2 regions of the Solibacillus sp. FSL R7-0668 genome follow, and region 1 is predicted to be linked to the other one. Evidence: riboswitches for the same ligand, from Rfam matches in the RefSeq annotation. Region 1 holds a riboswitch; the other holds the start of a gene.
The links. A riboswitch is a leader RNA that binds a small molecule or an ion and turns the genes downstream of it on or off. The one in region 1 is predicted to bind glycine.
Positions count from the first base shown of each region.

Region 2: linked by a shared signal. The riboswitch ahead of MKX47_RS08300 (amino acid permease) and the one ahead of gcvT (glycine cleavage system aminomethyltransferase GcvT) in region 1 are both predicted to bind glycine.

Region 1 covers NZ_JBBOUU010000001.1:2,436,836-2,452,277, forward strand. The annotation lists gene MKX47_RS12075 (response regulator transcription factor) at 1-685, opposite strand, end outside; gene MKX47_RS12080 (DMT family transporter) at 1,205-2,083, shown strand; gene MKX47_RS12085 (hypothetical protein) at 2,103-2,252, shown strand; gene MKX47_RS12090 (response regulator SirA) at 2,278-2,901, opposite strand; gene MKX47_RS12095 (HNH endonuclease) at 2,981-3,286, opposite strand; gene MKX47_RS12100 (hypothetical protein) at 3,307-3,795, opposite strand; partial or broken gene MKX47_RS12105 (vitamin B12-dependent ribonucleotide reductase) at 4,012-4,566, opposite strand; partial or broken gene MKX47_RS12110 (vitamin B12-dependent ribonucleotide reductase) at 4,817-5,470, opposite strand; gene MKX47_RS12115 (hypothetical protein) at 5,696-6,586, opposite strand; partial or broken gene MKX47_RS12120 (ribonucleotide reductase N-terminal alpha domain-containing protein) at 6,678-7,463, opposite strand; gene MKX47_RS12125 (lipoate--protein ligase family protein) at 7,717-8,496, opposite strand; gene MKX47_RS12130 (rhodanese-like domain-containing protein) at 8,651-9,034, shown strand; gene gcvPB (aminomethyl-transferring glycine dehydrogenase subunit GcvPB) at 9,367-10,851, opposite strand; gene gcvPA (aminomethyl-transferring glycine dehydrogenase subunit GcvPA) at 10,844-12,190, opposite strand; gene gcvT (glycine cleavage system aminomethyltransferase GcvT) at 12,303-13,403, opposite strand; glycine riboswitch at 13,566-13,668, opposite strand; glycine riboswitch at 13,672-13,765, opposite strand; gene MKX47_RS12150 (shikimate kinase) at 13,895-14,407, opposite strand; gene comGF (competence type IV pilus minor pilin ComGF) at 14,605-15,063, opposite strand; gene MKX47_RS12160 (hypothetical protein) at 15,054-15,254, opposite strand; gene comGD (competence type IV pilus minor pilin ComGD) at 15,256-15,442, opposite strand, start outside.
Region 2 covers NZ_JBBOUU010000001.1:1,696,802-1,712,243, forward strand. The annotation lists gene MKX47_RS08210 (DegV family protein) at 1-70, opposite strand, end outside; gene MKX47_RS08215 (hypothetical protein) at 225-644, shown strand; gene MKX47_RS08220 (ATPase) at 786-1,127, opposite strand; gene MKX47_RS08225 (RidA family protein) at 2,372-2,755, opposite strand; gene MKX47_RS08230 (winged helix-turn-helix transcriptional regulator) at 2,865-3,203, shown strand; gene MKX47_RS08235 (DUF378 domain-containing protein) at 3,340-3,666, opposite strand; gene MKX47_RS08240 (BrxA/BrxB family bacilliredoxin) at 4,216-4,647, shown strand; gene MKX47_RS08245 (class I SAM-dependent methyltransferase) at 4,635-5,420, shown strand; gene MKX47_RS08250 (methyl-accepting chemotaxis protein) at 5,458-6,300, opposite strand; gene MKX47_RS08255 (metal-sensitive transcriptional regulator) at 6,431-6,754, shown strand; gene copZ (copper chaperone CopZ) at 6,768-6,974, shown strand; gene pgeF (peptidoglycan editing factor PgeF) at 7,046-7,804, opposite strand; gene MKX47_RS08270 (reverse transcriptase-like protein) at 7,928-8,593, shown strand; gene MKX47_RS08275 (hypothetical protein) at 8,678-8,803, shown strand; gene MKX47_RS08280 (DNA primase) at 8,800-9,102, shown strand; gene aspA (aspartate ammonia-lyase) at 9,151-10,566, opposite strand; gene MKX47_RS08290 (GNAT family N-acetyltransferase) at 10,904-11,659, shown strand; gene MKX47_RS08295 (dehydrogenase) at 11,791-12,318, shown strand; glycine riboswitch at 12,605-12,681, shown strand; gene MKX47_RS08300 (amino acid permease) at 12,884-14,221, shown strand; gene MKX47_RS08305 (sulfite exporter TauE/SafE family protein) at 14,264-15,028, opposite strand; gene MKX47_RS08310 (LysR family transcriptional regulator) at 15,127-15,442, shown strand, end outside.

The DNA of each region.
Region 1 (15,442 bases):
CTTTTTCATTAAAATAATAGCCGATGCCACTTTTAGTTTTTATCCACTTTGGTGAGCTTGGCTGTTCTTCAATTTTCTCTCGCAGTCTTCGAATATGTACATCGACTGTACGCTTATCGCCTTTCGTAAAATCAAGCATTTCTATAATTTCTTCACGAGACTTGATATCCCCCGGTTGTTCTAATAAGTGCAGCAACAGCTTAAACTCACGCTTTGTTAATGGAATCTCTACTTCTCCCTTATACACCTTGAGCATGACTAAATCCACTTTAAACGGACCAATCACTAGCTCTGATACACGTTCCTGTTGCTGTTGTGCTTTTTCATAGCGTTTTAAATGGATTCTTAAACGTGTCAAGAGCTCGCGAAATCCAATTGGCTTACGAATATATTCAGTGGCCCCCATCTCAAGAGCGAGCACCGCATCTAATTCATCTGTTCTCGAACTAATCATCATAATTGGGATATCAGATTGATAACGAATTTGTCGACAGATCTCGATTCCCTCTAGATCAGGTAATGTCCAATCGACTATGATTGCATCAGGTCCATATTGTACAAGCGCCTCTAATCCAAGTTTACCAGCTCTCTCGATACGCACCTCATAACCATCTTTGATTAAATATAGCTGCAATAAGCTCCCTAAATTTTTATCCTCTTCTACAACTAATATTTTTCTCGCCATTAGGGATTCCTCGCTTCTCTAGTTTAAGTCAAATTTTCTATCTCCCTTAACAATACCTGTCCTTTTTTAATATTCTGTACGAAATGTGTAAACTTTCTGTAAATTGTGAAGGCGGATTAGAATTTTGATACAACTAAATCGATTATTTTCAGAATGTTTAATCACATAGAGAATATTAGATTTTTTTGTACCTATCATGCAAATCCACGCTCAAATCTTGCCCTATTTCAAAATAATGATAGGTTCCTATTCCAAACACTTCATCATCGTTTTAGCTTCCTAGAAAAAGATATTTACATTACTTTTACAAAGTCTTAATTTCTATCCATTGGCGTCGTTTCCGTTATTGTTTTTTATTTCCATTACGTTATACTTAATTCTAAATCTTAAGTTAAGGACGTGAGCTTTATGTTTTATGCACCATTATTTGAACAAGACGTACCAGCGATTCTTCTTCCTTAACGGTTGAAGAAACTTTCTTCCGTTAGGCTCTACTTTTCAAAAAACGGAGGAATCAAGATGAATCAGAAACTATTAGGTGCTTTATTTTTATCAATTGCTGCTAGTATTTGGGGTGGCATGTACGTTGTTGTGAAAGTAGTAGTAGAGGTTGTACCACCATTCGAATTAGTTTGGATACGTTATTTCATTGCCGCGATTACATTAGCGATTATTGGGATTTTAACAAAACAAGTATGGGCAATTGCGAAAAAGGATTGGTGGATTGTATTTCTTGTCGCATTCATCGGGAATACGATTTCCATTGTCACACAAGAAATAGGGACGATGCTTTCCAGCGCTCAAATGGGGGCCATTATCACTTCGACAACCCCTGCCTTTATGGTATTATTCGCACGCTTTATTTTAAAAGAATCGTTAACATGGAAAAAGTGCTTTTCAATTGCACTTGCCACAATTGGCGTTGGAATCATTGTAGGAAGCAGTGGCATGGATCACGCTTTGCAATTGGGCGGTTTCTATTTACTGATTGCTGCGCTTACTTGGGCATTGATGTCCGTACTGGTGAAAAAAATTCCGACACAGTATTCACAAATTGTCGTGACAACGTACACTTCAAGTATTGCGGTTCTTTTATTAACGCCCATTGTTCTTCCAAGACTCGCCCAAGTAGACTTTCAAGCAATGCTGCACCCTTCGATTGGGGGCGGTATCCTCTATTTAGGTGTCATTTCAACGGCGTGTGGCTTTTTACTCTGGAATAAAGGGTTGCAGCTGATGAATGCGGCAAGTGGTGGGCTGTTTTTCTTTTTACAGCCAATTGTCGGGACATTTTTAGGCTGGCTGCTACTTGGCGAAACACTTGGCTGGTCATTTTGGATCGGCACCATCCTCATTTTTATCGGGGTCTTTTTAGTAATGAAAGAGGATGAACTTTAGTTGATGGGGGGTGTATCAATTGGGGATTTTATCATTTTTCTTACTTGCAATTTTAACGATTACTGCCATTTCCATTGAGCATGCAGTGAAGGACATCTCCAAGCAAAACGAACAAATTATTTCGCTACTTTCCAAAGATGAAGAGAACAAAAAACGCGCGGACATATGATCCACGCGTTTTTTCGTCTATTTGATTACAAGCCACATTTTAGCTGTGCGCCACAGTTTGTACATGTGTTACAGCCGCCCATTTCTTCTACCGTCCCTTGACGACATACTGGGCATGTGTTGCCGACCTCTGAACCGATTGTTACGTCTGTGTCTGTTAATGGTTTAATTGTATCCACTAATACGACTTGACGCTTCACCTGTTCTTCAGCTTGCTTTAATTCTTCAAATTCTAATTGTTCATCATTATTTGCTTCTTCAGCTTTTAGTGTTAATACTTGTGAATCACGAGAGCCGTCTACGTATACCGTACCGCCTTTTGCGCCGCCTTTGTATAGACGCTCATACACTTGCTGTACTTGTTCGACACCGTAGCCTTTTGGTGCATTCACTGTTTTCGAAATCGATGAATCAATCCAGTTTTGGATGATGCATTGTACATCGGCATGTGCCTCTGCTGAAAGCTCCATAGATGATTTGAACCAGCTTGGTAAATTATTTTCATCCGCTTCTGGATTCGCATCTAAATATTCCTTCACGATTTCCGCTTTTACTTCAATAAACTTCCCTAAACGACCTGAACGGTAATAAGTAAAGCTGAAGTAAGGCTCAAGTCCTGTTGCAACTCCGACCATTGTACCTGTGCTCACATTTGTTACTCTCTATTGAATAGAGGACGGGATTATTAGTACCCGTTCCATATGTCGCCATATGGGTCAGACTATATCATCAACCATTATTAGAATGTCTTTTTCTGTGACATGGATATTCACACAATGTAATTAAATTTGAAAGTTCATTTGCCTTTCTCCAGTCTCCTTTAAATTCTCTAAAAGGAGTTATATGATGTACAGAAAGTTGTTGTCCATATTCTTTCTCAGCGATTCCACAATCCTGGCAAGTATAGTGATCCCTTTTTCTTGCCTTTTTTCTTTGATTACGCCAATTAGGTCCATAATAGTCAATACTACCACCATTCCAGGTTCCACTTTTTTCACCTGTAAACAATTGGTTTTCAGCATAATAAATCGCCATGCATGCTTGTGAACAAAAGTTTAATTTTCTGAGAGTAGATGGTTTTTTTCAAATTCCTTAGAGCAGTGAATACAATTTAATTTAATTTGTTTTTTATATTGTATTTTTCCACGTTCACCGTTTGCTTTTCCCAAGCAACCTTTCGAACAATATCTTGCACTGTTTTCTCTATTTTTAGGAACCGTAAATTCTTGACTACATTGCTGACAAATTACTTTGACATCTTTTCTTAAATGCTGATTGATTAGATGCCCATTACTTAATTGGTATAATTTTTTGCACTCTACATTACAAAAATTTGTTTTGTTCACTGTAGATGGCTTTCTCGATATTGGCTGCTTACAATATGAACATTTCACTGTTACTTTTTTATTCATATCCTTCCAAAATTGGGGTGGATTTTTCTGCTGATAGTCTGTTTTACACGACCTTGAACAATACTTTTTCCGATCATACTGACTTGGCTTAACATGAATTTCTTTTCCACATTGAAGACAATTCTTTTTCATTTGAATCACCTCTGTCTGTTTTAATCATTATAAAACAAGAACAAATGTTCCTCAAATAAAATGGTTGCTCGGCATGTAGTCGTTGAGGGGTCAGCCACGACTTCCCTGCGGATTGTCTGGTAGGTTTTTAAACCAACACTTTTACATTTTTACCTTAATTAGCTGGCAAGGCTAGGTAGTAAAAGATACGCCAGGGTTTCCCGCATATAGCCAAGTTTACTCTACATTTTTACAAATATAGGGGGCAACTTGTTTACCCGTAGGTGCAACGGTTAATAAGTGTGAATTGCGAATACCACTTGCAATGACGCCTTCGCGAATATGCTGTGGCATTTTTTTCATGAAGCCCGTATGAATAAAGGCATCACGTAAACGCGCTGTTTCTGCTTCTGTTTCACCTTGTAAGAATGGGAAACTGCCGCGCTCTGTAGCTAATTCAATCGATTGTTCATAAGCGGCAATGGCAATTGTTTTAAAGATTTCATCAACAAGTGCATTCCCTTCATCTGAACCGTATTCTTTTTCACAGTAAATAAGTAAATCGGCAAGACCCATAACGCCAAGACCTACACGGCGTTCGCCAAGTGCTTGCTTTTTGTTATCTTCTAAGAAATATGGCGTTGCATCGATTACATTATCCTGCATACGTACGCCGACTTTCACCGTTTCACGTAATGCATCGTAATCCACTGTTTTTGTTTCCTTGTTTGCAAACTTCGCTAAGTTTACCGCAGCCAAATTACAAACAGAATATGGTGCTAGGGGTTGTTCCAATTTTTTGTTATCCTAAAGGCTTTTTATCCTCTAGTTCTTACACTTGTTTTTCGTGCAAGTTCAGCATACATTTTCATTGCATAAGTCTTTACAATGTCGCGGTCTCGTGGATCGATTATATTCTCAAATGATGAGGTTCACGATCTATGCGTTGCCCCTGTTAGTTCCTTTACTAACTAACTTCGGTTCGGATTGGCGTCTCAGCTTTCCCGCTTCATCCCGCGATTTTTAACGTGAGGCGAACTCCACCACACGGATTCGTCGCCACGACTTGCTGACCATATGCTTTAGCATTCGTCATGTCGTTGGCGTTATCAATGAAGAAAATTCCTGGCTCGGCTGCATAAGTTGCGCAAACATTAATTAAGTTCCACAGCTCTTTCGCCTTAATTGTACGATAGGTGCGCACTGGGTAGCCTAGCTTTTCCCACTCACGAACATCGCCAATTTCATGCCACTTTTCGTTATACTCAAGCATTTGTGACGGTGTGTAATTCGCCACATCTGGGAAACGTAACGGGAATTCCTCGTCATTTTCAACGGCTTTCATGAATTCTTTCGTTAATGTTACTGAAATATTCGCACCCGTTAAGAAATCTGGGTTATGAACAGAATACGTACCACCATCACGTAGCTTTGTTTCGGCATCGCGAATAATGGATTCATTAAAACCACCGAAGCCTTCGATGTTTTTATAATTGACAATCCCTTGATACATCGCTTCTTCTTGCTGCGATAAAGGCTTGAATTTTAACTTTTCTTTCGCTAGACGAATGATGGATTCATCGCTTGTATTTTCGATTAAATAACGTAAAATACGTGGATTTTGCATTTTTGAAATAATAAATTCTACAATATCCGGATGCCAATCTGCTAGCATGATCATTTGTGCCAATTTCCTTAGGCAGAGTCGTTACTTCCGCACTCTTTATGTCACCATAAAGTTGAGACCATATCTTGCGTATCTTTTACGCCCTCGCACTTCGGAGTGACTTCACCCCTACTCTACTCACTTCCGCAAAAAGCGTGTTTTCGATGGTCGTTGAACCTTCTCCTATACGGAGCTTGGCTGCTGATTGTCTTTGTCCCACTATCATTTTTAGGCATTCACGCTGACCATTTCTAGTTACGTTGTAGCTGATAGTGCATTTATAATACTTTTTTCAACAAACTCGAAATTATTCATAATGTCATCTTCCCAAAAACGTAATAATGTCATGCTCAGTTGCTTGGCTATTTCGTTTTTCACCAAATCTTTTGCACGAATACGCTTTTGTGTGTGATACCATTTAGTCTCATCTGGGTAGAACTTTGGATTTGCATGCCAAAAGTCTCCATCACATTCGATTAATATATTTGATTCCATTAAATAAAAATCAAATTGAACTTTATTTGTAATAAATGAATATTTATAAGGAATATTTTTTTCAATTAAAAACTTCTCAAGCCTTACTTCAATTCTTGTTTTGCGATAAGCTTCTAAACCTAATTGCTTTAGAGTAGCATTTCTAATTTTTGCAATTGTTTCTTCTGAATAAATACCCGTTTTCCCACTATTCCAAGAAGGTGTATTATTTTTTCTTCTTGTAATGGCGGTTTTCGAGATGATATTTTCAAAATGCTTAATTTTATCTTCTTCATTCATTTGATTGTGCCAATTTGATGTGTTTTTCGAACGAAGTATTTTTGCACATTTCTTGCTGCAAGTCTTCGTATTTCTATTCTTTTCATCAAATTTAGTCAAACAAACTTCACAAACTAAAGGAGTTCCTTTGCCACCACAGCTTATGGTGCAAAACAAATTCGGGATACCTCTTCGTAAGCTTACTTGTTTGTCACACAACTCATAACTACAAATTAGTTGTTTTTGGTCATAAAAGAATTGAATTAAATATTCATTTAAAGTTAAACCATGTTCATTTTTTAAATGTGAGGTAAATCTACCTTGCTTATTATGATTGATTTGAAAACCACATATTTCGCATGTTTGTTGAATTTTTGCATCATAAACTTTCATACGCCACCTCTTAATCAGTGTTCCATAATCCAGTTAAAGAGTTCCCAGCAATTCACGAGGTTTATTTAAAGACGAGGCACTAACAAATTTTACCACGTCTCGACCCACCCTGTTCCACAAGATGTGTCAGCTTTGCAATATCATCCAACCAGCTAACCGAGCCACTTGATTTACCGTTGACACCGCGCGCTAATGTGTTGCGGGGACGAAGCGTAGAACCGTTCGTACCAACACCACCACCACGGCTCATAATTTCCATTACTTGCTTACGGTGATCACTAATGCCTTCACGCGAATCCGCTACAAATGGCATTACATAGCAGTTAAAGAATGTTACTTCTGTTTCAGAGCCAGCACCATAAATAACGCGCCCTGCTGGAATGAAGTTCATCGCTACGAGCTGCTCATAAAATTTTTCAAACCATTCTTGACGTTTTTCTTCTGTCGTTTCAACAGAAGCTAAGCCTGTTGCATTACGCTTTGCAATTTGCTCATAATAAATTTCGAGTGGCTTTTCAATAATATCTAAAGAACGTTCAATTATGCCTGTCGTTTGCTCATCGCCCTCTAATACATGACGATAATCTTCTTCAATACGAATAGTGGCTGTTTTTTTGTCCTGATTAATAGCCTCGATAATCCCAAGGCCACGTGCCGGGAATTTTGGATCTTGTTTCACTGTTAAGACAACAAAATCTCCTGCTTTTAAAGTTTTCTTTTCCGTATCTTTAAAAGAATAACGGTCAATCATAACAAGACGTGAAACTCCTTTATGCGTAAGGTGCATATCCGATGTAATCGGGTGCACTTGCGGAAATAGTTCAATATCTTGATTGAGTTGATTGATTGGGATGGATTGCTCTATAACACTTGCCACCACTTAAGCCCCCTTTGAACGATTTAATAATATTAAAGTTCCCAACAAAAATGAGAATCAAACACAATATCTTGTGTTTGATTCTATAGGACTACCCCATATGTTGAGATGTTTTTATATACTTTTAAAAGATTACAACAAATTTTTTTTTCAAACAAGGGCTTGATTTTTTTAAAGTTTGAGTAAATGTAAGTATATCAACGTTTCGGGACCCAAAAAATTTTTTCAAAAAACTAAAACACATGTTCGTTTTTCACTTTTTATAATTCCACTCATCTGTATCATATTTATTTTTCATTAAATGTTCAACATATTGCTGTTGTGTTTCATTCAGTTTGTATGGCACCAGCTCAATATCAAGCGCTTCTTTAAAGCCATTTGAAAACGCATCAACACAATCCGCAATCGTAAAGGGTGTATCGACAAATTGATTCATCGCAACAGCCTTTTGAGGTAATTTTTTTCGCATTCGCTCTTTCGCTTCAGCCGATTCAAAATTAAACACCGACAGCAGTAGCTCCTCGTTCAAATCAAGCAATATCGCTCCATGCTGTAAAATAACACCCTTCTGACGTGTTTGTGCACTGCCTGCAACCTTTTTGCCTTCTACGACTAATTCGTACCAGCTAGGAGCATCAAAGCAAACCGCGCTTTTTGGTTTTTTTAAATCATCAAATTGCTCCTTCGTTTCTGGCACGCTAAAATACGCCTCTAAGCCAAGCTTTTGGAATCCTAGTAAAATACCTTCACTAATCACACGGTAAGCTTCTGTCACCGTTGCAGGCATATTTGGATAGCTTTCGGATACAATGACAGAATAGGTCAACTCCTGATCATGTAAGACAGCTCGCCCACCTGTAGGACGACGCACAAAGCCCAAGTTTTGTTCCTTTACGCTTTGTAAATTAATATCTTTATGTACCTGTTGGAAATAACCAATGGACAAGGTGGCAGGATTCCATTCATAGAAACGAATAACAGGAGGAATTTCGCCCACACTATGCCAATCTAACAACGCTTCATCTAATGCCATATTATATGCTGGGTGACACGGACCCGAATTGATAAAATACCATTGTTTTTTCAAAATTTCCTCGCCTCCAATTGTTCATTTTAACAAACTAGCTCGACTATCTCTAGTTCTTCTCTTATAATAGAAAGTACAGAAAGAAAGGGGCAATAACGCTGTGACAATTTTATACACCATTCTCGCAATCCTCGTTGTGATCGTTGCATATATCGTGATCAACTCGATGCGCTTAAAAAAAGCCGTAACAAATTTAACACAAGAACAGTTTATCGAAGGCTACCGTAAAGCACAATTAATTGACTTACGTGAACCAAAAGAATTCGAGGCAGGCCATATTTTAGGTGCTCGTAACATTCCGATGACGCAATTCAACACGCGCCATAAAGAAATCCGTCCAGACTTACCAGTATACCTTTACTGCCAAAACTCTGGCCGTAGTGCACGTGCAGCTTTAACATTAAAGAAAAAAGGCTACAGCCAAATTTACCAATTACAAGGCGGCTTCAAAACTTGGACAGGTAAAGTGAAATCTAAAAACTAACCTAACAAAGCTCTCTAGCAATTTAGAGAGCTTTTTTCGCGTTTCAAAATGAGTTTCTTCTATTATATAGTAAATATGTTAGAAGTCTTACCTCTGAATGTAAAAAAGAGCCAGTAGATATACTATCTGGCTCTTATATTAAATCAATTACGCCTCAGCGTAATTGCGTCCAGATTTTTTTCAAGCGCGCTTGAAAAACTCCTCTAAAAAATCTGTGACATCCGCCGGGGCATAATTTGATTCAGCTGAGGTTTGAATCATTACTGAATATAAATCGTATTGATAGCATTCATCCCCCACTTATAGTAGTAGGGGACTTTTGCTGAAGCAAATTATACTTCCTGTGCTACCGCTTCAGGCTTTGTGTAACGTAAAACTGGTGTACGTGCAGCACGTGTCTCATCTAAACGGTTAACAACAGTTGTATGAGGCGCTTCTTGTACGATTGCAGGGTTCTCAATTGTTTCCTGCGCAATTTGAATCATGGCATCACAGAATGCATCTAATGTTTCTTTTGATTCTGTTTCAGTTGGCTCGATCATAATCCCCTCTTCCACATTTAATGGGAAGTAAACTGTTGGTGGATGGTAGCCAAAGTCTAACAGACGTTTTGCGATATCCAGTGTACGTACGCCAAGTTTCTTTTGACGACGACCAGATAAAACGAATTCATGTTTACAATGACGGTTATATGGTAAATCAAAATGCTCCTCTAAACGACGCATCATATAGTTGGCATTTAATACCGCATATTCTGTTACTGCTTTTAAGCCGTCTGGACCCATTGAACGAATGTATGTGTAAGCACGAACATTGATTCCAAAGTTTCCATAGTAAGGCTTCACGCGTCCGATTGATTGTGGACGGTTGTAATCAAAGTGGAATGAACCATCTTCTTTTTTCACTAATACTGGCTTTGGTAGGAATGGAATTAAATCCGCCTTTACCCCTACAGGACCAGAACCAGGACCACCGCCACCATGTGGACCAGTGAATGTTTTGTGTAAGTTTAAGTGTACGCAGTCAAAGCCCATGTCGCCAGGACGTGCCTTAGACATTACCGCATTTAAGTTTGCGCCATCATAGTACACTTTACCGCCAACACTGTGTACGATTTCAGCCATTTCGATAATGTTTTCTTCAAATAAACCAAGTGTATTCGGATTTGTTAACATAAGTGCTGCTGTATCTTCACCAACAACGCGACGTAAATCATCTAAGTCAACTAAGCCGTCTTCACCAGATTTGATTGTAATTGTTTCAAAGCCTGCAACAGAAGCAGAGGCTGGGTTTGTACCATGAGCTGAGTCCGGTACGATGACTTTGTTACGGTGGCCTTCACCATTTGCTTCGTGGAATGCACGAATCATCATTAGTGCTGTCCACTCACCATGCGCACCTGCTGCAGGTTGTAATGTTACTTCATCCATACCTGTAATTTCTTCTAATGAAGTTTGTAAATCATATAATAATTCCATTGCCCCTTGAGCTGTTGACTCGTCTTGTAATGGGTGGAGGTTCGCGAAGCCAGAATAACGTGCAACCGCTTCGTTAATTTTTGGATTGTATTTCATCGTACAAGAACCTAATGGGTAGAAGCCTGAGTCTACACCGTGGTTACGACGTGAAAGTGCTGTGTAGTGACGCATAATATCTAATTCAGATACTTCTGGTAATTCCGCTACTTCCGTACGCACTAATTCTGCTGGTAATAGTTCTGTTAGGTCGAAATCAGGTACATCTAACGCTTCTAAATTATAGCCAACGCGACCTGGTTTTGTAATTTCAAAAATAAGTGATTGGTTTTCGTTAAGCATTGTAAGCCCCCATCTCCGCAACTAGTGCATCAATTTCTTCTTTCGTACGAATCTCTGTAACAGCGATTAACGCATGGTTTGCTAATTCTGGGTAAACGCGTCCTAAATCGAAACCACCGATAATGCCCTTTTCAATTAACTTTTTATTGATATCTGTAACGCTTGCAGTTGTTTTCACAACGATTTCGTTAAAATGTGCACCTTGATAAACGACTTCAAAGCCAGCCGCTTCAAATGCATTTTTCGCATAGCGTGTTTTCACGATGTTTTGCTTCGCCATTTCCTGTACACCTTGTTTACCAAGTGCTGTCATTGCCACAGAAGCTGCTAATGCCAGTAATGCTTGGTTCGAACAGATGTTAGAAGTCGCTTTGTCACGACGGATATGCTGCTCACGTGCTTGCAATGTTAATACATAACCACGACGGCCATCTTGGTCAACTGTCTCACCAACTAAACGTCCTGGCACTTTACGCATTAATTTGTTTGTCACGGCGAAGAAACCACAGTGGGGACCACCGAATGCTTCAGCAATACCAAAGACTTGTGCATCACCAACTGTAATGTCTGCACCTAATTTACCTGGAGGTGTTAATATCCCAAGTGCTAATGGGTTAGAAGAAACGATGAATAACCCTTTGGCATCATGCGTAATATCCGCTAATGGCTGTAAGTTCTCCACTTGACCAAAGAAGTTTGGATATTGAACGATAACACCAGCCGTTTGATCATCAACTAAGCCCTTTAATGCTTCGATATCTGTTACACCGTCTTTTGTTGGGATTGTAATGATTTCGATTGATTGACCATAGGCATAAGTCGCCACAACGTCTTTATATTCAGGGTGTACGGCACCAGAAACTAATAATTTTTTTCGACGTGTATGACCTGCCGCTAGCATACCTGCTTCTGCTAAAGCTGTACCGCCATCATACATAGAAGAGTTCGCTAAATCCATCCCTGTTAATTCAGCAATCATTGTTTGGAATTCAAAAATCGCTTGTAATTCCCCTTGAGAAATTTCAGGTTGGTATGGTGTGTAGGCTGTATAGAATTCTGAACGTGAAATGACATGGTCTACGATAATTGGTTTGTAGTGGTTGTATACCCCCGCACCAAGGAATGATACATTTGTCGCTGTATCTTTGTTTTTGGCTGCTAATTGTGCTAGCTCTTTCATTAAAGCAGCTTCCGATTTCGCTGCTTTAATATTGTATTGCCCTTTAAAACGTACTTTTTCTGGAATGTCTGCGAAAAGCTCATCGATTGTCGCAACACCAATCGTTGCTAACATTTCTTGCTGATCAAGTTCTGTCATTGGTAAATAACGATGTTTCATTACATAACCCTCTTTTCAAAAGTTTAATTTGGTGGATTGGAGCATATACATTTTCGTTAAAATCCACCTAAGAAAATAGACGATTCCGCGCTATTTTAGCACGAAATGGTATTTATGAACGTTTATAAAATGGCTTTTTCACAATTTGCGCTTTTGCAAGTTTTCCACGAATTTCAACTTCTATTTCATTTCCGACTTCTGCAAATTTTGCGTCAATTAAAGCTAAACCGATATTGCGTTTTGTCATAGGTGATTGTGTACCCGTTGTCACGATACCGATTTCTACACCGTCTTTAAAGACTTTATAGTCATGACGTGGAATCCCTTTATCAATCATTTCGATCCCTACTGACTTACGTGGCAACCCTTGTTCCTTTAAATCGATTAATGCTTGCTGACCGATAAATTGTGGATCTTTCGTTAATTTCACTGCAAAGCCGATACCTGCTTCAAGTGGTGTAATATCTTTTGATAATTCTTGACCATAAAGTGGTAAGCAAGATTCAAAGCGTAATGTATCACGAGCACCTAAGCCTGCTGCTACAACACCCTTATCTTTACCAGCATCTAATATTTTGTTCCACAGATCTGTGATAGCTGCCGGTGTACCGTAAATTTCAAAGCCGTCTTCCCCAGTATAACCAGAGCGAGATACAAGCACGGCATGGCCGCCAACTAGAACGTTCTCTTGGAAATGGAAATACTTAATCGTTGTTAAATCAGTATCCGTTAACGTTTGTAAAACCTCTTCAGCTAAAGGACCTTGCAATGCAATTTGAGCATAGTCATCAGATGCATTTGTTACGGTAACGTCACCTTCAACATGTTGTTGCAACCATTCGAAGTCTTTTTCAGTATTCGCTGCGTTGACGCAAAGTAAATAGCGATTGTCTGCTAAACGGTATGTTAATAAATCATCGACAACGCCACCGTTTTCATAGCAAAGCGCACTATATTGCGCACCACCAATTGCAATTTTTGAAATATCATTTGATAGCATTTTTTGTAAATAGTTTAGCGCATCTGGTCCTTCTACAAAAATTTCACCCATATGCGATACATCAAAAAGCCCTGCGCGATTTCGAACGGCATCATGTTCTTCTTTAATTGATGAAAATTGAACAGGTAATGCCCAGCCACCAAAATCAATTGTTTTACCACCATATTTTGCATATTCATCGAAAAGCGGTGTTCTTTTTAACTCATTTGTCATGTTCAAGTCCTCCTTATTGTTATGTATTTTTGCTAGGTTCATTCATTTTAAACCTCATGGAAAAACACTTTTGGTGCCAAAATAATGTTTTTCCTGTGGCTCGTAACATTCGCTATTTTATACCACAAAAAAAAGACAGACGAACCCCTTAGATAAGAGATTCTCTGTCCTTGCACCTGAAAGTTACACCGATTGTTGAATTCTGTTCACACAATTGGCTTTCCCCTTTGGTGGCTGCATTGTACTAATACAGCGCTCTCCAGAGTTGCGTCCAATACGAGTCTTTTTGCCTGAGAGATTCATAGCCCTTGCTATTTGCTCCTTCGGCGACGTGACTTCACGTTCTCTCCCCGTATCATCATCCGCGTTCACTATAATTCAATTATACATTAAGATTACTCTCAGCAATATCCTAACATTGAACACTATATAAACGCAATCTTTTTTTAAATTAAGTTAAAAGACGAACATTTTTTTAATAAAATTAATTTTCATTCGCCTTTCAGACGATTTACTTGGAACGCGATATACTCAACAACTTGGCGTAATGTACGACCCGCAGTTAAAACTTGAATATGGCCTGCCTCACGATAGTATTTCCGTCTGTTATTATACAGTTCCTCTAATTCTTGCTCAGTAGATTTTTGAACAATCGGACGATTTTTATCATGACGGATTCGCATATAAATATCTTCAAATTTTGCATCCAAAAAAAATACTAAACCTGAGCGACGCATAATTTTGCGGTTTACTTCATTGACCGCCACGCCACCACCAGTCGCAATAATGCATGCTTCATCACGAAAATTTCGTAAAAACTCTGTTTCAATTTCGCGGAATCGTGCTTCACCATATTTTTCAAATAGCTCAGGAATCGACATCCCCTGCTGTCGCACGATTTCATGATCCATATCATAATACGGCATTTTTAAGTAATAACTTAAACGTCTACCTATGGCACTCTTTCCGCAACCCATAAATCCTACTAAATATATTTTTCGCATGCCATTCACCTTCTTCTAATTACGACTACTCCATCTAATTTTACTCACTATTTAATATATTTATCGTAGCACGAACGTAAATAGATTCCAATGAATTATATATCTGAATTTGATTAGAAAATGTATTTGTATAGAATAAAGCAGCTCCTGTAACAATAAATAGCAAAAAAACGGCTAAAAGAAACAAAAAACCTCGTTCATTCACGAGGTAACGGACGAACAATAACCCTTTCTCGTAATTTCCCATCTTCTGTCACAACTTTCATAATAATCTCATTTCCGACTTGTTGATATTGGAAGCTTTGCACATTAGGAAGCATAATTTCATTCCCCCCTTTATTAGAACGTTTACGTACATGATTATGGGGCTGTTCAATAAAAAATGCGCGATTCTCTGGATCATTCGCTGCCTCAAACATTAATATTTTTGGCGACACCATTTCACCCGATAATGAATTTTCATTATATTGGTGCACATCATAAACAAAAAGTTCCCAATTCACATCTTGCTTGATATGATGAATATTTTGAAGTTCACGTAGCCAAATAATAATTAATAGACTAATCGAAGCAAATATTAGGAGCACAGCTAAATGAAACAAGCTTTCTAGTAACGTGAAGCCACGCTCATTTTTGATTTTAGAAATTAAATACATCTCTCCTTTATCACTCCATTTAGCTCATAGGTTACACAAATTTGCCCTTCGCTATAAATCCATGTATACAATGTTTCATTTATTTGCTGCTCACCTGAAATTTCCTCATAGCGCTTGTATTTTAAAGCAGCATTGAAGGCTACCTCTGCCGCATATGCCTGCTTTTGCTGAACGATAATCCTTTGCTCCATATTAAAGGTCAGCGGGATTATTGTGCCCGTTAGAAAGAACAAGATGACTACCGCTAGCAGCGTATCCACAAGAGTTAAGCCGGTCTGATTTTTCAATAACATCTTTCAATATATGCCTCCCTTTGCCCATATTAATTGTGAAGCGATATGCATAATCATTAAAATGATACATAATGGAACCACTACTA
Region 2 (15,442 bases), 740 kb from region 1:
GTGAAATATCATACTTCGCCAGCAATTCTGGCGATAAATCACATGTACTATCCGCTGTTATTTTTATCATAAAAGTCACCCCTAGCGTAAATTTCTATTAAATTGTATCATGGAATATTTTAGAAAATGAAGCGAAAAGTAAGACCTCCTTAAAAAGTGGTACTAGAGAAGGGCAAAATAGATGGAAGAAAAAAATAATAGTGATATATATGCGAGGTGAACATATGTTAAGAACTCCATTAGGAAACATTGTGATAAACGTAAACGGTCAGCGCGTTCATTATGAAACTCACAAATTAATGAATAATCGGCAAACATGCCCAGATGTCAATGGACGATTTATCGTTCAAATCGATCTCGATGTACCATGTGCAGAAGTGAACTGTATTCTGGACGGTGATTTTGATTACAGTGATATCGAAAGTGGCGAGCATTTAGAGGCGCTATCGTTTTACACGAATGATACTAAATTAACGATTGGTGTAGAAGCGGATTTTACCGTGCAACAGGGGGGCTATCTAGCAAACGGCATTATGCTACAAGCTGCTGGAACAATAAGCTTTGGTGTTTGCTGGTTAACACCGTATTCAGAGGTGAATGAAGTACAAACTTGGTATGGTGCAGATTTATATCGAGTTAGATAAAGGTTAAATAAGTTTGATCGAAAATCGCTATTAAGCCTAAAGTATACTTTTTTCAATTTAGTTAACTTAAAAAGAAATTTGAAAAGCCTTATACTTAAGTATAAGGCTTTCAAGATTTTAACTGTTAAAATCTATAGGAAATTAAAGAATCGGTGTTAATTCTGAGTGCACAAACCGTTGGGCATCAATGATAACACCTGAAGCTGTTCGACCGTAAACGCTATACAATCCGCCAGTTTGGTTCGGAACAATTTCAACTTCATATTGAAACGCGCCCCCTACACCCGGAGTTACAAAAGTAGAAGCATTTGCATTTGCAGCAAATGGTGTAGTAGATACTAGTTGTCTTGTTCCGTTAAGTCTAAAAACTCGGACTACTCCAGTAAGCAAGCCCCCAGAAAGGTTGAGAACTTTAATACGAACGTTAGTCGCATTAGCTGGTTGATTTCCTTGATTTTCAATTGGACCAGTAGTTAAAGGCATGTGAAATTCACCTCCTTAAAAGTAAAAGTTCATAATCTGCAGATTATATTTTCATAGTATGCAGTACCTTGTTACATACTCTAGTCTTATTACTCATGTTTCTACAAAAAATAAAAATTTATGGTTTGTTTAGTAGACAATGTATCAATGGAAAAACTGTAAAAAAAGGTGAGCGAATATACCAAGACATATTACCGTAGTATATACACCTAATTTTGTAAGAGTAAATTAGGCAATCAAACAGTCTGAAAATTTCTATAGTCTACCTGATAAGATTTTGAAATTTTCTCCAAAGTAGCAGGGGAGGGCATTGATTTTGTCCCTCTATGTGGATCGTAGTCTTTTTTGATGTTCAGGTAGTAGTTGGGAGAAATACCAATTCGTTTTGCAGCAGTAGGGATAGATTCTTCCCACGTAATTTAATCAGTAGTTCTTGTAGTTACATTTCCTTCACCTGGAAATGTATATGTTTTTTATTAAATGTATTTAAAGCTTCGCTGAATTACTATTCCAGTTCAGAATAGATTGTTTGTTTTGAATGTATTGAATTAGTCGCTTTACCACAAAAGTTTCATCAACCTGAAAGAGCTACTGAATCAGACGAATATTTTGTAACGTGCAATCGTAAATATTTTAGAAATCCAACATAAAAGTAGGGATGGCTGCATGAAACGTGATTTGGTTGGTCTTATACGCTTGATATTCTACAACTAATTTAGGTGATTTCCTTTGTCATCCAGTACAGTATGTAATAATACGTATGTTAATTCATGACAAATCTCTTGCCATTTTTATTGTGGTGTTAATGTTTTATTCATATAAAATGAATGCTTTATTACTTGTGAAAAGGGCTGGGGCATCGTGGGTTTCTGCCGGTAAAAGGTACCGAGCACATTTCGAGGTTAAGAGTAATTGGGTCATGTCGAAAGGGTACAAGCTAGGGGGAAAGGTAATTGTTACCTTCAACAGAAAGCTAAAAGTACAATTAATCGTCACAGATGATACAAAGGAGGCAGAAATTGTGCAAAAGAGGTAAACAAAAAAGAGGCAGTCCCATCAGCAAGGGCAAAAGATACGGTTGAGTGGGCGAAAGCAAACGGTGTATCAGAGGGAACGTTTTTTAAGCGACCAGCCATACGAGAAGAAGTTTTTACGTGGCTTCATAATGTGTTTAATAAAAATAAAATTAAATTCAAAGCCCGTCATTACTGCAATTAAACAGTAATGACGGAATTTTTTTCATTTTACTCTGTGTGTGCAATAGCGCTAATTTCGATAAATTGCTCTGGGAAAGCTAAATAATTAACTCCTATGAGGCTACCAGCTGGGCGATGCTGTCCCATATATTCCTTGAAAATTTGTAAAACTGACTCGGTATGCTCTTTTGCATTTGTCAAATAGATTTCGACATAAGCAAGGTTGGATTTAGTTACATCAAATCCCTCTAGTATCCGATCTAGATTTTCAAGTGTTTGTCTAGTCTGAGCTTGAATATCGTTCTCGCCAATAAAAGTACCCTCCGAATCATGGGAAAATTGCCCCGAAATATAGATTGTGTCATTGACGCTGTAACCTTGGGTGATTCCGTGATCCCAAAGGTCATGATTGTAAGTTTTTACATTACTCATTTCTTTCTCTCTCCTTTACTTGGAATTAAGCTAAGTATAAAATGAACACAACTAAATAAATAGTACGCACTTTTTTGATAGGTACTACCAGAAAGGATAGTGTAAAAACATGGGGATGTCTGATTATATAGAAAAAGGAAATGTTCTTGAGACGCCATTTGGGTATACAATTTCAGTGATTGGGGGCAAGTGGAAAATGTTGATTCTTTATTTGTTGGCAGAAAATCAAATTGTTCGATTTAATGAACTAAAGAGGAAAATTGGCTCTATTACCTTCAAAACATTAAGTGCACAACTTAAAGAATTGGAAGCAGATGGAATGATTATAAGGAAAGAATATCCTCAAATCCCCCCTAAAGTGGAATACAGTCTTACACATAAAGCGGAAGCTCTATTACCTGTATTGGAGCAATTATGTGATTGGGGAGTAAAAAATCATAATAATTAGCTTTTTTTGTATTTAGGTGAGTTATATGGATTACAACTGTTCGAATACATGGTTGTAGTTGACGATCAATTAACTAAATGAAACGAAGCCCATTACCATTACAGTAGGGGGCTTTTTTCATTTATGTGAGTACTAATTATGATTTCTTATTGTAATCGTTATTTTTTTTCTTTGCTATTTCAGAAAAATCTACTTCTTTACCAGCTTCCATGTTATAACTCGGGGTATTTACTCTTGTATGCGAGTTCGAAGCAATATCCTCTTCTTCATTTAATGGTTTCATAAGAATTGGTATTGAAATTAGTCCAGCAAGTCCAACTAGAGTATAAATAATCCTCGACAATACTGAAGTTTGCCCGCCAAATATATAAGCCACTAAATCAAATCTGAAAAATCCAATTAGTCCCCAGTTTATGGCACCAATAATTACTAGAACTAAGGCGATTCTATATAATGTTCCCATCCATGTGACACCTCCTTCATTTATAGATGATGCGAATCTTTATTGAAATTTTTAAAAACACATAGAGAGATATTTATTACAAAAAACATTCTATCTCTACCATCATTTTCACCTGCCATGGTTATTTTTATACAAAGTATTAGACATAAAAATTGGGGCCTGAAGAACGGACATAAGATTTGTCACATTATCAGGTAAGGTTTCTTATCTGAAATACTATAAATAATTTCCACTTCTAAATGGCTAAAGTGTATTTGCCAATACTCGATAAGCTATTAAAGAATATTTCGAATGATTGTTATAACTCCAAGAAGTTCTTGGCTAAGGATAAAATTAAAATAGTCCGATGGGATAAAGCCTTCCGCAATTATTTATTCATGGAGGGTTATTTTTTAGCTAAATAATTCAGCAACGAAAAGCAACCAAAGCAACATAAAAGCAACCAAAATTCCGAATAACTATGAATTATTATGAAGTTGAAATATTATACAACGTGATAAAACACTGATATAATAGCGTTTGTGAATATAAACGAAAGAAGGCGAAAAGATGAACGCTTACGATGAATATATGCGCGAGGTGACAAAACCGATGCGTACTGAACTTGAAAATGCAGGTTTTACACAGTTAACGACAGCAGATAGCGTACATGAATTTATGGCAGAAACGAAGGGGACTTCACTTGTTGTCATTAACTCGGTTTGCGGCTGTGCAGCAGGTTTAGCACGTCCGGCAGCGCGTGAAGCAGTGGCAGAGGTGAAGCCAGATCAATTAGTGACGGTGTTTGCAGGGCAGGATCCAGAAGCAACAGCGGCAATGCGCGGTTATTTTGATGAAGTGCCACCAAGCTCGCCGTCAATGGCTATTTTAAAGGACGGTCAATTAGCTTATTTCATCCCACGTGAGCAAATCGAGGGCTTCCCAATGGAGCAAATTCGTGATCACTTAGCGGATGTATTAAAGCAAGTATGTGCCGAGTAACCATTGTCACAACGGCAGGGCGACCGGATGATGTGTCGCTCCAGCTTGCTCAGGATGCAAGCAAGGAATTAAACGCAAAGATCATCCCACGACAAAAAAGATCTGTGAAAAAGTTAGCTGAAATCTATGATGCTGATGTCGTCATAGCGGGGAAAAATCGGTATGAATATTATGCGAAAGGTGCTGCGTCGCCTTTCTTTTTTCATCCTAATTCCTCTGCTTTCCGCTTAAAACGTGTTGCTCGTGGTGAACAGGAGCCGTTATTGACTGCATGTGAATTACAGCAGGGGGACTCGTTTTTAGATTGTACACTTGGTATTGGTTCGGATAGTTTACTCGCGGCTTATGTTGTAGGAAAGCAGGGAAAAGTGACCGGCTTAGAGGCCAATCAAAATGTTGCCTTTATCGTAAAGAAAGGTATGCAAACATATGATACGACTGAGTTACCATTAACCGCATGCATGCGTAATATTGAAGTGATTCACGCAAATGCATTGGAATATTTGCAGCAACAATCTTCCAATAGCTATGATGTCGTCTATATGGACCCGATGTTTGAGCAAGTCATTGAAGAATCTTCAAATTTTGAGGCGCTACGTCATGCAGGCAGTCATATTGCATTATCAGCGGAGTGGGTAGCTGAAGCAAAGCGTGTGGCCAAAAAGCGTGTCGTTTTGAAGGCGCATTATCAATCCGAATGGTTTGACCAATTTGGCTTTGAACGCGATGTGCGGCTTACTGCCAAATTTCATTATGGTGTGATACAAAAATAAAACCGTGCTGCCAGAATTATGGCGCACGGTTTTTGGTTTAAACTTTTTGAGCTAATTCATCGATTTGCTCGGCCGCTTTTGTTAATTCACGAATGGAATTTGAAATGATATGAATGGTAGATGTTTGTGTTTCGGAGATTTCTGATGTTTTTTGTACAGCATCTGATACCTCATTTACTTTTTCCTTCATGGCATATAATAACTGGCGAATTTCATTTACCGCATCGCCACTTTGGTCAGCAAGCTTTGTGATTTCCTTTGCGACAACTGCGAAGCCTTTGCCATGTTCGCCTGAGCGCGCTGCCTCGATTCCTGCGTTGAAGCCTAAAATGCGAGTGCTTTTTGCGACGCTATTAATCATTTCTAAAATTTTTGCTGAATCATTCACCTGGTTGGTTAAATTACTTTGAGCTGTTGCAATAGTGGACATATATGTAGAAAGGTGATCTGCAGAAGCTGATAATTGTAATGTAGAAGCGCCAATATCTGCCGAAGAAAGTGTGAATTTTTCAGCGATTTCTACTAGATCTACCCGATTTTTGATGCTAGAGCTAATCGCTAAGCTACCTACGACCTTGCCAGCGACATTGGTAATCGGTACAAGCGCCAACTTCAAATCGACACCATATAATTCTTTTGGGATCGTAAGGGATTGTGCGCGGTTATTACGCATTACACTTACCATGGGATCTTGTTCTGTTAAGCGTCGATTCAGAACACTATTATGCCCTAATTCTGTTGAAGGGATTTCAAATACGACCTTTTCTAAATCCGAAATGTCAACAGAAACATCGGCTGTGAATAATTTTTTTAGCATTGGTGCAAACCGAATAATATGTTGTAATGTTTCGTCGAGTTGGCTTACAATTGTATTACTCATAAAGTACCTCCTAAATATTCAGATAACTATATATTAACATAGATTATTGTAAAAAAATAGTAATTTTAGCCACTTTACATACCCCTATAAGGTATGTTAAAATAGAAGTAAGTTAGGAGGATTGATTTACATGCAAAATAATGATGCTGTACATGAAGCACATGAAACAAGCTGCCGAAAGAGTCATCATCCTGAGCAAACAAAAAAGAATTTAACGACGAGGCTCAACCGAATAGAAGGCCAAATTCGTGGTATTAAAGGCATGATTGAAAAGGATGTATATTGTGATGATATTATTACACAATTATCTGCTACACAATCGGCTTTAAATAGTGTGGCGAAAATTTTGCTTGAAGGGCATTTAAAAGGCTGTGTTGTCGATCGATTAAGTGAAGGCGACACGGAAGTATTGGATGAACTTGTTGTCACAATTCAAAAACTAATGAAAAAATAAGGAGCGATTTATGATGGAAAACGTAACATTAAATGTACAAGGGATGTCTTGTGGTCACTGTGTGAAAGCTGTAGAAACAAGTGTAGGTGCTTTAACTGGTGTTCAGGAAGTAAAAGTTGATTTAGCAGAAGCAAAAGTAACTGTAGCTTTTGACGAAGCATCGGTTACCGTGGATCAAATTAAAGAAACAATCGACGAGCAAGGCTATGACGTCGTATAATTTTTTATAGTTAGACAAAAGGGGGATGTTCCAGAATTAATTCTAGGACGTCCCCCTTTCAAATGAATGCGTTATTTTCGCATTATAAAGCTTAAATGACGACCGGTGCCACGGTCTTGACGATAGGAAAAGCCGTCTTCATGATTAAACGTACACATCGGGTCAATGGTAATATTGGTACTTGGTACACCCGCCAATTCACATTGTTTTTTCACCGTTTGCTGATTATCAATATGGTATTTATTTGTACGCTCATTGAAATACATAAAATCATCCGCATAGCCAAGCGCTTTAAATTTTTCGTAAACATCTGTATCGACCTCGAATTTTTCCTGACTAATTGCCGGACCGATGATGATCTGCATATCTTCAGGCTGACAATTTTCGTGCGTCTTCAAATGTTGCAGCATCTTTCGAGTAATTTCCTTGATGGTTCCTTGCCAACCTGAATGAATGGCACCGATTAAATTCGTTTGATCATTATAAAACAAAACAGGTACGCAATCCGCGGTAAAGCTAGAAATAACAACATTTCGTTCGTACGTGTAAAGTCCGTCTGTATCGGGAATGGCTGTTGAAAGTTCGAGCGCCCCATTTCCAACTTGCTGCTCTGTAATCTGTACGAAATTTGCGCTATGTGTTTGATTGGCACAAACGAAATTCGTCACATCTGTATGGAGCAATTGTGCGAGTTCTTCACGGTTAGAAATAATTTGTGCTGCATTTTGACAGATGTGCAACGCCATATTATTGTTTTCGGGTAAACGGGCATCCTTTAATGTAATGCCAAGTAGTCGTTGTTCATTATTTTCATAAAATTTTACATTCATAATAATCACCACCTGTACTATAGCGTATTCGTGGATTTTTGTATAGCAATACGTTGTTTGCTATAATTATGGGAAATGGGATGGAAAAGTTGGCATTTGATTAATTTTTAAGGGGCGAATTAGTTGAAATTAATGATTGAGTGGGTATATGAAACACCGACAAAGCAGCAAATCACGTTTAAAAGTGAGGCAATTCCAGCAGCACATGCTTTTTTATTAATAGAAGATATGAAAAAAACAGGTCGTCTAAAATCTTACACAATGACGGATGAGCATGATAGCGACTGGACATGGAAGGAATTGAAGAAGTTTTTACAGGAACTTGAAATCGAGCCGCATAATGTTCAACTATATTTTGATGGTGGTTTTAATCGCGAGGAAAAATTAGCTGGGCTAGGTGTGGTCATCTATTTTGAGCAAAACAATCAATCCTATCGTTTGCGAATCAATCAACAAGCCCATTATTTAATTTCGAATAATGAGGCTGAATATGCAGCACTCTTATTGGCAATTGAGCAATTAGAGGAGCTTGGTGTTCATCACCAGACGATTGAAATTTTTGGTGATTCACAGGTAGTCATCAATGAAATGAACGGGGAATGGGCGGTATCGGATAATGCACTTGCTAGCTGGGCGGATAAAATCGATGCCAAGCTCCAAAAGTTAGGTTTAATTGCAGCCTATCATTATATAGATCGTAAACAAAATGATGAGGCAGATCATTTAGCAAATCAAGCATTATCCGGAACAGCGATTATTGCCAAGCAGCCAGTAAAACGAAAAAAATGAATTCGCCAATTTTGACAAGGAAAAACGCAAAATATTGGGCAATTAGTAAAAAAGTAAGTCATGCGAAAGAAAAGAGGAATTGTTTTGGGTATGTGGGTAGTGATTTTAATCGTAGCAACCGTTATTTTTATGTTTGTTCAAGCGGAGTTGACGTTTCGACGTGCAGATAAAATAAAAAAACTGCAGCAACAAAAGGAGGGGCATGAATGATTCGTTCAGTTGGAGCAGGCAACACCGGTCTCAATAATCAAACACGACGAAAACCGCAGCCTGAAGCGAGCAGCCCATTTCCGAAAATCGGATTAGATGGTCAAGTCGATTCGACACAGGAGCAGCCTAGTAAAATCAAACAAGACTCGCAACCAATGATGGTCGGGGTAAAGCCGAAAGCACAATTAAAATCTATTTTTGATGAAACGTCGAGTGTTGTTAAATTGAACGCAGATGGTGATCGATTAGAAGTGAGTAAGCGTGCGATTACATTAGCAAAAGATAAGCTATTAGGATAAAAAAATGCTAGCCCTTGATTATAAGGACTAGCATTTTTTATATTAACATTAGTTTTTCGCTAATTTTTTATCACCAGCAATACCTGGCTGTGTTAATTCAAATGGATTTAAAATAATATCTAATTGCTCCTTTGTGAAGTATTCGTATTGTAAGCACAGTTCACGAACGGATTTACCGCTATGCAGTGCTTCTCGTGCGATTTGGCTTGAGCGTTCATAGCCTAAGTGCGGTGCTAATGCCGTAACAACACCGATTGAACGTTCAACAAAGTCATGCATACGTTCTTCATTTGCCTCGATATGATCTAAGCAAAGTTTTGTGAAGACCGTGAAGCCGTTTGTCATAATTTCGATCGATTGTAATAGGTTGAACACGAGTACTGGTTCCATTACGTTTAATTCGAATTGACCTGCTTCAGATGCAAGCGAAATCGTTAAGTCATTTCCGATTACTTGGAACGCAATTTGGTTGATTACTTCAGGCATTACTGGATTGACCTTACCTGGCATAATAGAAGAACCTGGTTGGCGCTCTGGTAAACGAATTTCAGCAAAACCGGCTTTAGGGCCTGAAGCCATTAAGCGTAGGTCATTGGCGATTTTTGACATATTCATCATGGCGATTTTTAACATCGCTGACACTTCTGCATACGTATCTGTGTTTTGCGTACCATCTATTAAGTTGTCCACTTTAACGAATGGGAAGTTGCTGTATTTTGCAATGTTTTCAACCGCTAAGCTCATGTATTGTGGATCAGCATTTAGGCCAGTCCCAATTGCTGTAGCACCGATGTTAATTTGAAGCATTGTTTGCTGTGCTTTTTTTACACGTGCGATATCACGAGCGACTACAGCTGCATAAGCACCAAATTCTTGTCCTAAACGTACAGGAACTGCATCTTGTAGGTGAGTACGACCCATTTTAACGATGCCATCAAACTCTACTGATTTTTGGATGAAGCTATCGCGCATTACTTCCATTGCCATTACTAAGTTATCTAATGTTGTAACAGTTGCGATGTGAATGGCTGATGGGAACGCATCATTTGTTGATTGCGCCATATTCACGTGGCTGTTTGGACTAATGATTGAATATGTTCCCTTTTCTTCTCCTAAAATTTCTAAAGCGCGGTTAGCGATGACTTCATTGGCATTCATATTCATCGAAGTACCAGCGCCACCTTGAATTGGGTCAACTACAAATTGATCATGTAGGTTTCCTGCAATAATATCGTCGGCAGCCTGTGCGATGGCGTTGGCGATTTTCTCGTCTAATTTGCCAATAGCAGCGTTTGCTAAAGCAGAACTTTTCTTTACAATGGCAAATGCACGAATTAATTCAGGATGCATTGTCATTTTGGTAATCGGGAAGTTTTCTAATGCACGCGTCGTTTGAACGCCATAATAAACGTCCTTTGGAATTTCTAATGTGCCTAAAAAGTCTTTTTCAATACGTGTACTCATGTGTACGAACCCTCCAAGAGTTGGTGTAATAGTTATATAAACAATCCTATTATACGCCAAATTTCAACAAAAGCTTACTTGCTGAATTATTAGATAATTTGACGTATTCATGTGAAGTGTGAAAGTTTTAAATATTCACTTTAGTATAGTGACATATGCTCTTATTATCGTTTATTTTTATCTTTTTAGACAAAAAATTATGTCGTTTATTATTGGAAATGAATCTTTTAGCATGATGTAGCGATAAGTTAATTCATTCTAGTATGTATCAATTAATCGTTTTACGTTATTATGATTAAAAAAAGGATTTATTTGTCATAGAAAGCAGGGGTTTATTATGGAAGTATCTTTTCGAAATATCAATATATTTGCACAAGTTGAGCGTGAAACGGAACTTTATCGTCATTATCAGCTCGATGAAGTGAAAGATCGCTACGATAGTAATTTTATTGAATTTTTATCCACTCCGACGTTATCCGAACTACAGGAAGCGATGAATTATTTACAGCATAAGCATGGCCAAAGTGGTCGCCAGTTTTTAAAGGCTGTCTTTCCGCAGGATGAAGATATCCCACTTGAATTGCATCAATATTTATTGACAAATCAATTTGAAATTGGCTGTTTAGAGATGTATGCTATTGAGCCGGAATTCTTTACGCGTGAATTGAGTCGCCCTGATGTGACAATTGAATTTGTGTCATCAAAAACAATGGAAGGCTATTTAGCAATTCATTATCAAGATGCGCAGCAGTGGGGAGAAGGCTATGCTCAAGCGAAACAGGCCATGTTAAAAAGAGATTTCGAACAAAAGCGAAAAGCTCAAATTGTCGCCCTGTTGAATGGACAAGTGATTGGCTCGGTAGATGTGATCGAATCAGCAAATACAGCAGAAATCGATAATTTATTCGTATTGCCAGCCTATCAAAAACAAGGCGTAGGTACGAAATTGCAACAATTTGTTATGAAGCAATATGTGGAAAAAACCATTATTTTAGTAGCCGATGGGGATGATACACCGCGCGAAATGTATACAAAACAAGGCTATACCTATATAGGCAAGCAATTGAATGCATTAAAAACTTCATTAGACTAGTAAATGTGCTTGAGATAACTTTAATTCTCAAGCATGTTTTAGTTATCAACAAACATGGGAAGTGTATGGAACGACGTAACTTTTTAGCGCTTCATGCGACTAATACATCACTAAAAAGGAGTTGATCAATTTTGAAGGGCCTCTACGTATTAATAAGTATATTGCTGGGAGCTTTTTTAGTAGGTTGTACAGAAAAGGAAAAAGCACCGGTTAAAGATGAAGAGACATCATCACCGATTGAACAGTCTGAAGATCCTAATAAACTGAATTACGAATTGCTTATACATTTGGAATTTATCCCGCATGAAGTGGGGTCTTCCATGACATTAATTCAAGATGAAAAGCTTTATCAAATTTGGGCAGAAATCTTCCAATTAGAAGATACACCTGTCATTGATTTTGCGACGGAAGAAGTTTTATTTATTACGGAATATTCAAATGGCTGTGGGTTAGTATTTGATTCGCTGACACAGCAGGAAGATACATTGTATGCAAAACTTGATTTCCCTGAGGAGATTCGTAAACAAGAAACAAAGGCATGTGAGGATATTGCAAAGCCTCATTCATTTGTCATCAAGCTTAAAAAAACAGGTGCGACAAAGGGGACATTAGAAGACCCATATGAAATACGTTTGGAAAACATAAATATAATACTTTAAATGGCAATGTTACACAGAAGATGGAAAAGTTATTCTCTGTGTAACATTTTTTTACGTGAAATAATGCTTTTCGTTGAGCAGAAAATGTTGAAAAATCAGTATATTTGCTAATTTTGTACTAGTCATTTGAGCTGGTATTGTTGTAAAAGTGAGAAATCACTGGTAGTATTAGTTATCGTACAATAATAGTATTGGCGCGAACAATTCTGTGGATGGAAGATGCCAGAAGCGAATTGTGTAATTAAATAGTATTAAGCAACGATCGCTGTGGATCATACTACAGGCGGGAGCAGTTTCTGGAGAGAGCGCATAGAGCGTCGCCGAAGGGTTCATAATCTCAGGCAAAAGGACAGAAGGGTAATGAGAGACGTTATTATTCTTACGTATACAGGGACTAGTCATTGAACTAGTCCCTTTTCTTTTCATTTTTTCGTAGAGGAAATACAAAATAAATGAATCGAGAGCCTCCAGTAGATATCGTAGCTTTTAACAATCGCGAAAATACCTATTATTTTTCGGATGCATTTAGCAGTACGTGAAGATCTATTATTTGGAGGAAATCGTCTTGGAACAACCAGAATTAAAGCGCGACCTTAAAAATCGCCATGTGCAATTGATTGCAATAGGCGGAACAATTGGAACAGGTTTATTTTTAGGGTCAGGGAAAGCAATCTCACTCGCAGGTCCATCCATTATTTTTGCCTACTTAATTGTAGGAATTGCATTGTTTTTTGTCATGCGAGCATTAGGGGAGTTATTACTTTCAAAAGGTGGCTATTCATCATTTACGGAATTCGCCACAGAATATTTAGGGGATTGGGCAGGCTATGTAACAGGCTGGACGTATTGGTTTTGCTGGATTATGACGGCAATGGCCGATATTATTGCGGTCGGTATGTATACACAGTATTGGTTTGATGTCCCACAATGGGTGCCAGCCATTATCTGTTTAATCGTGTTATTAGCATTGAATTTATTAACGGTTAAATTATTTGGTGAATTAGAGTTTTGGTTTGCCTTAATCAAAATTATTACGATTGTCGCATTAATCGTCATCGGGATTGTGTTATTAGTCATCGGGTTTGAAACAGATACAGGTAAGGTCGCCGTATCGAATCTTTGGGTGCATGGTGGATTATTCCCGAATGGTGCATTTGGCTTTTTAATGGCATTCCAAATGGTTGTCTTTGCCTTTGTAGGGGTAGAATTAGTAGGGGTCTCTGCAGCGGAAACAGCCAATCCACAAAAAAATATTCCTTCAGCTATTAACAAAATTCCAGTACGTATTTTATTATTCTACGTCGGTGCGTTATTTATTATTTTAACGATCAACCCATGGGATACATTGAATGCAGCAAGCTCCCCATTTGTGCAAGTGTTTGCGTTAGTTGGAATACCGATTGCGGCTGGTTTAATTAATTTTGTTGTGCTAACTTCCGCAGCATCAGCAGGTAACAGTGGATTATTCTCGACAAGCCGTATGTTATTTAGTTTAGGAAAAAATAAGCAGGCACCAAAACCATTTGCGAAGCTTAATAAAAATCACGTGCCTCAAAATGGTTTAGTCGTATCTGCAGTAGTTGTATCAGTTGGTGCATTATTAAGCTATTTAATGCCAGAGAATGCATTTAACGTCGTGACAACAATAAGTGCGATTTGTTTTATTTGGGTATGGAGCATTATTTTGATTTCACATATTATCTATAAAAAACGCCACCCAGAATTACATCAAACGTCGATTTTTAAAGCACCATTAACGCCATTTGTGAACTATGTCGTTTTAGCGTTCTTTGCGTTTTTATTAGTCGTAATGGCTATTTCTGAAGAAACGCGCACAGCATTGTTATTAACACCGCTTTGGTTTGTTATGTTATTTGTAATTTACTTTATGCGTAAAAAATAAATTTAAGGATTGTCCTAGAAAATAAATAGGGCAATCCTTTTTTTAGAGCACATCTTTTAACATTTGAATGAATAAAAAGAAAAACAACACCGGCAACACCATTTGAATCCATCTTGATTTTAAATAAGGTGCGATTTTTAAGGCGAGCTGTGTTCCTACAATCGAGCCAATTGTAATGGGAACGGCGATGATTATGTCAAATACTCCGTATAACAAGTAAAAGAAAAATGCACTCATACAGCTTGAAAACATCATAAAACGTGTCAGCTGCACGGCTTTTAAATAGGGATAATTAGCTTTTAAAAAATACGAAATATTCATTGATCCAGAGCCTGGCCCTATTGCCCCGTCATACATACCAATGAAAAATGGTGGAAGGCGAGAAATTTTTTTGGTGACAGAAGAATCTGCAATTTCCATCCGCTTAAATTGTTGCTTTAGCACGATTAAAAAGGCAAATGCTAAAATAATACAAGCGATAATATTGAGTGTGTTTTCGCTAATGTTAGCTGAGATAAATGCCCCAACGACACCACCAATCGCAGCAACCATCATAAATGGAAACATTGTTTTTAACTTAATTTGTCCTTTTATTAGTAACGACAGTACACTGACAAAAGAAGAAACACCCGTTGCAAATTTATTTACCGCTATCGTAGTATGAATGGGCACGCCAACCATCAACATCGCAGGAAGCAATATAAAACCTGCTGCCCCAAGCAATACCCCAAAAATAGCCGCTATAGCCCCTATTACAAAAAGTACAAAACTATGGAATGTGAACCATTGTTCCATGATAAATTGCATGTCAATCACCTCTCTAACAAAGGTACAGTTTCTCATAAAATAAATCTAATATATAATTATTGAAGAATCATAAAAAATATTTATAGGAGATACGTGATATGAATATTCATGCCTACCGAATTTTTATGAAAGTAGCAAAACATAAAAGCGTCACACTCGCAGCGCAAGATTTAACGATGACCCAACCAGCAGTAACGATTCAGCTTCGCAATTTAGAGCGAGAATTACAAATGAAGCTTATTCAAACAAGGGGGCGTGGAATCGAATTGACGCTTGAAGGTGAATTTGTCTATAAACAGGGGTTGCGGTTATTTCAGCTTGAAGAGGAAATTGAACATAAAATTTTGCGAATGGCACATATGACAGAGACGAATCGAATCGCAACATCCTATATTCCGATGCATTATATGCTTC